DNA from 2 places in the Psychrobacillus sp. FSL K6-4046 genome. Region 1 is predicted to be linked to the other one. Evidence: predicted binding sites of a transcription regulator. Region 1 holds the regulator's gene; the other holds the start of a gene.
The links. The regulator LexA, encoded in region 1, represses DNA repair genes until DNA is damaged. The targets are predictions, from matches to a motif close to CGAACATATGTTCG.
Positions count from the first base shown of each region.

Region 2: a site for LexA is predicted at 1,318-1,331, ahead of MKY09_RS15340 (carbohydrate kinase). Genes of this name have one in related genera too.

Region 1 is NZ_CP152020.1:2,261,025-2,263,438, forward strand. It holds gene MKY09_RS11180 (recombinase family protein) at 1-368, opposite strand, end outside; gene MKY09_RS11185 (LysM peptidoglycan-binding domain-containing protein) at 365-676, opposite strand; gene lexA (transcriptional repressor LexA) at 850-1,470, shown strand; gene MKY09_RS11195 (DinB family protein) at 1,723-2,172, shown strand; gene MKY09_RS11200 (hypothetical protein) at 2,347-2,414, shown strand, end outside.
Region 2 is NZ_CP152020.1:3,116,293-3,118,706, forward strand. It holds gene MKY09_RS15335 (pseudouridine-5'-phosphate glycosidase) at 1-201, opposite strand, end outside; gene MKY09_RS15340 (carbohydrate kinase) at 198-1,298, opposite strand; gene motB (flagellar motor protein MotB) at 1,402-2,166, opposite strand; gene motA (flagellar motor stator protein MotA) at 2,150-2,414, opposite strand, start outside.

The sequences.
Region 1 (2,414 bases):
AAGGCAAGAATTTCTAAAAGCATAGAATCCATTTCATTAAGGTTTAATATCCCTTTATCTTGCAATGTAAATACGGTAGTATTCGTTTTCTGCAGCATATGAAGGACTGCCATTCTCCCATTTCCTCTGCCGATTCTAGTTTCATCTTGGACAAATACAGCTTTAATATCATTCTCCTTCACATAATTAAGCATTTCTAGTAGGCCATCTCTCTCCACATCGTACCCACTATGCTGGTCTAAGAATACTTGAGAAACCTCATAACCCTGTTTTGTTGCAAAATCTATTAACTCTTCTTCTTGTCTCTCTAGTGAAGTTTCTTGAGTAGACTTGTCTGTACTTACCCGACAATAAATAACTGATTTCATTCTCCTGCTACCTCTGTTCCATAATTTAAGTGATAGTTCTCACTTACCTTTGGAATTACTATAACATCTCCTGGTTTAATAGAGGTATCATATAAATTATTCATTTCGATAACTTTACTTATCCAGTCTTCTTTTGAATCTTTTACTCCATATTCACTAGCAAGTCCCCAAAGGGAATCTCCTTGTTCTATATGAATTTCGTAATCTTTTTCTGCCGAGATTGTATGTGTAATAGCCATAGTTGTTATGAAAATTAGATTAAGTCCTAAAAATAACGCTAAAAAATAATTGTTTTTTACCCAATTCATGTTAAAACCTCCAAATAAGAATGTTTGTTCGTATCTATATTTTAATACTAATGCGAACATTTGTTTTTGTCAACATATTTTAGAACCTATGTTTGCATATTGTATAGGACACTGTTATACTATTAACAAGTATTAATATAGTAGGTAATTTATTACTAAAAGAGGTGAACTCATTGAAGAAAGCGTCGAAAAGACAGGAAGATATTTTAGCTTTTATAAAAGAAGAGGTTCGTAAAAAAGGCTATCCACCTTCCGTACGTGAAATTGGCGAGGCTGTTGGACTTGCCTCAAGCTCTACAGTGCATGGTCACTTAGCAAGATTAGAGAGTAAAGGGTTAATTCGGAGAGATCCTACAAAACCACGCGCTATTGAAATATTGGACGGTTTGGAAGTTTCTGTGGAAAGACAGGGTGTTGTGCATGTTCCTTTGGTTGGTAAAGTTACTGCCGGTATGCCTATAACAGCTATTGAAAATGTTGAAGAATTTTTTCCTTTACCTGAAACGTTTGGTACATCGGACGACCATCTATTCATGTTAGAAATTATGGGTGACAGTATGATTGAAGCTGGAATCTTGAATGGAGATTATGTTGTGGTTAAACAACAACAATCTGCTAATAATGGGGATATTGTAGTTGCAATGACTGAGGACGACGAAGCTACTGTGAAACGGTTCTTTAAAGAAAAAACATATTTTAGATTACAACCAGAAAACTCGACTATGGACCCTATTATTGTGAACCAAGTTTCGATTTTAGGAAAAGTAGTTGGAGTTTACCGACATATCCACTAATAATCTCTTGACTTATTTCCGTATCATAGTATGATTACGTAGAGCCGATATCATATCTAAACTAGAAAGTGGACATTTCTGTTTAGATCATCGAAAAACCCCTTCACATTTATATGTGAGGGGGTTTTGTTTTTACTAATAATTTCTTATCTTGCTTTTACACCTTAAGTCTACACTTCCCCCTCGTCTTTTTATGAAAGAACTTAACAAAAGAGAATCATAATCTACTAACCGTGGAAAGGAAGATTCAAATTGCAATTTCCTTATCGTAACGATTTTCGAAAAACCTTAATACCTTACCTTAAAAATTTGTCTGAAGAAAATTGGGTGAAAGTTCACCCTAATTACTCTAATAATGTAGCCTGGGTAGTATTTCATATAGCCACAAGTGAGGATTTCTGGATCAATGAAATAGCTTTTAAAAAGAAACCTAAAGTTACTGTTAATGCTTATTCACCACCTCGAGAAATCTTAACAGCTTACGAGGAAATCAGAATGGAAACTGATTTTATTCTTAACTCTTTGGATGTTTTACAATTTGACCAGCTTATAGACGTGCCATCATTTTCTGACGGGTGGATCCCTCCATCAGTTCCGACAATTGGTTGGGTATTTCAGCATGTGTATGGTCACGAGGCCTACCATATTGGTCAACTAGCTGTGATTGCCCATCTGAACCAATTTGAAAAACCATTATTCTAACAACTATTACATACATTTCTACTAAAAAATATTAAATACTCTATTTTTCATTTATTTTATACAATTTTCTCCTTTTTTGGTTTTTCTTTTTGCGACGAAGGGTAAAGTTTTATAGTTCAAGAAAAACCTTCCATATATGTGTGTCACAACCCAAATAAGAAAAGGAGAGAAAATATGAGGAAAGGACTAAAATTATTATTTTTACTTTCGTGCACTATTTACTTAGTTGCCTGTAATTCAAA
Region 2 (2,414 bases), 860 kb from region 1:
TTTAATCTTCCCGTCCATAATTGCAATTGTTGCAGGAACTGCTCCGTTATCACGGATAATTTGTTCTACTTTTCTTGCCATTTCAATGTTTTGTGGATAAGGCATCCCATGAGAAATGATAGTAGATTCTAATGCTACGATCGCTTTTCCTTCTGCCATTCCTTGTTCAACCTCTTGTGAGTACGTTAGATATTTTTTCATTTTAAATATTCCTCCAGTTCATTAGTTAACTTCAATTTTGTTAGTTCAGTTCGTACTGTGTCTACAGATTGGAGTGTTTTAGTAGCGTTAATCATCCCAGTCAGCACAGCCTGCTTTACTTCTACTCCATCCAACGAAGCATGAAGAACCCCAGAAACAAAGGCATCTCCTGCACCAGTCACGTCTACTACCTGCTCTGTTTGGATAGCAGGCATAAACAATGTCTCGATCTCTTTCCCAGCACATACTACTCCCTTGCTGCCATTCGTTATAATGACATGGCGTATGCCTTTTTGGACAAATGCCTCGGCTGTACGTTTCCAAGATTCCTCATCCACAATCTGCGTTTGAAAGTATGTCTCGGCTTCATCCTTATTTGTTATAAGCCACTCTATTCCTTCCAGATTCTCCGGCATTCGATTCATCTTCGGTGAAGACACTGGGATAATTGCAAGAGGAATCTTATTGCCGACCGCCAATGCGTGAATGTATTCCATTACATCTTTTGGACAGTTCATATCTATTATGAGCATTTGCGCATTAGTAAGATAAGCCTCTTGTTTTTTCATGTAGTCCACTGTTAGCTGATCATAAATATCCATATTAGCCAGGGCAAAAAGCATTTCCCCCTGTTGGTCTAGTACGGCTGAGTACGTTCCAGTAGAGTAGTTAACAAGCTTTTCTACAGAAAACAAGTTCATCCAGTGACTAGATGCCTTTTCGATAGAAGCGTATTCCATATCGTTACCGACAACTGTAAGTAGCCTGACGGTATTGCCAAGCCTTCCTAAGTTTTCAGCAATATTTCTTGCAACTCCGCCTATACTTTGCAGGCTTGTAGTAGGATTAGAAGTACCCATTTGTAATTGATCTTTTACTATATACTTTCTATCTACATTAGCTCCACCTATACAAATAATCTCTTTGTTCTCTGGTAAAATGTATGCTCTGCCAATAATTTTCCCACTTTTAATGAGCTGAGAAATGATATTAGCAACTGCTGGCCTGGACATCTTTAAGGCATCTGCCATTTCTTGTTGTGATGCATAAGGATTGTTACGCAAATAGGTCAGAACTTTTAATTCCTTGGATTCCATTAGGACAACCTCCCCTCTTCAAACATTTGTTTTAATTATAAACTTTTGTTTTAAAAAGTCAAAGAAAAACTGACAACTATTTTAAATAATTGTCAGTTTCATTTTATTGGGGTTGGTCGTTTAAGCTGCCATCCTCTAATACTCGAGGCTGTATCAGCACTTCGACACGTCTATTTTTTGCTCTGCCTTCTTCCGTATCATTAGCAGCAACCGGCTTGAATTCTCCGTAGCCCTTCGCACTAAAGTACAGAGGATCAATCGTGTTATTGTTTACTAATATTTTCAAAAAGTTCACCGAGCGCATAACACTTAACTCCCAGTTAGAGGCATAAACACTACTAGATATCGGAATATTATCCGTGTGTCCTGTAATCACAACATTCCGAGGCGGATCAAACACCAGTAAATCTGATATATCTTCTGCAATTTGTCGATACTCTTGTTTTACCTCTGCCTGTCCCAAGTCAAATAAAATGCTATCTCTAATTGTCACTAAAAGACCTTCGCTTGTTAACTCAGTTGCAAATTGTTTCTCTAGCGCATTAACCGCTATGTATTCATCAACACTGTCTTGAATCTCAGATAAAGCTTGCTGATCTTCGATGTAAGCCATGCTTTGATTGGAATCACCGCTATTATTGTTTCTAGGTACATCCATTGGCGAAGGCTGTTCCATTAGTCCGGTACCTCCGTCAAACACTTGATTGAATACCGCGGACATTTGGTTTAGCTTTTCTTGATCAACAGTACTAGAAGCAAATAACACAATAAACAGTGCAAGTAGTAAAGTTAAAATATCTGCGTAAGGAAGAAGCCAAGATTCACTCATTTCCTCTTCATGCTGATGTTTCTTATGCTTCTTTGCCAAGGCCTGCCTCCCCGCTTTCATTTAAAACTTTTTTACGTTCAGACATAGATAGATAAGAAGCCAATTTCTGCTCTATCACACGTGGTGCATCTCCTTCTAAGACAGAAAGGATTCCCTCTAACATCATAGTTTTTTGTCTAACCTCTTGCTTTGACTTCCGTTTTAACTTGTTGGCAAATGGATGCCAAAGCACATAACCTGTGAATATCCCTAATAATGTAGCGATGAATGCAGCGGAAATTGCATGT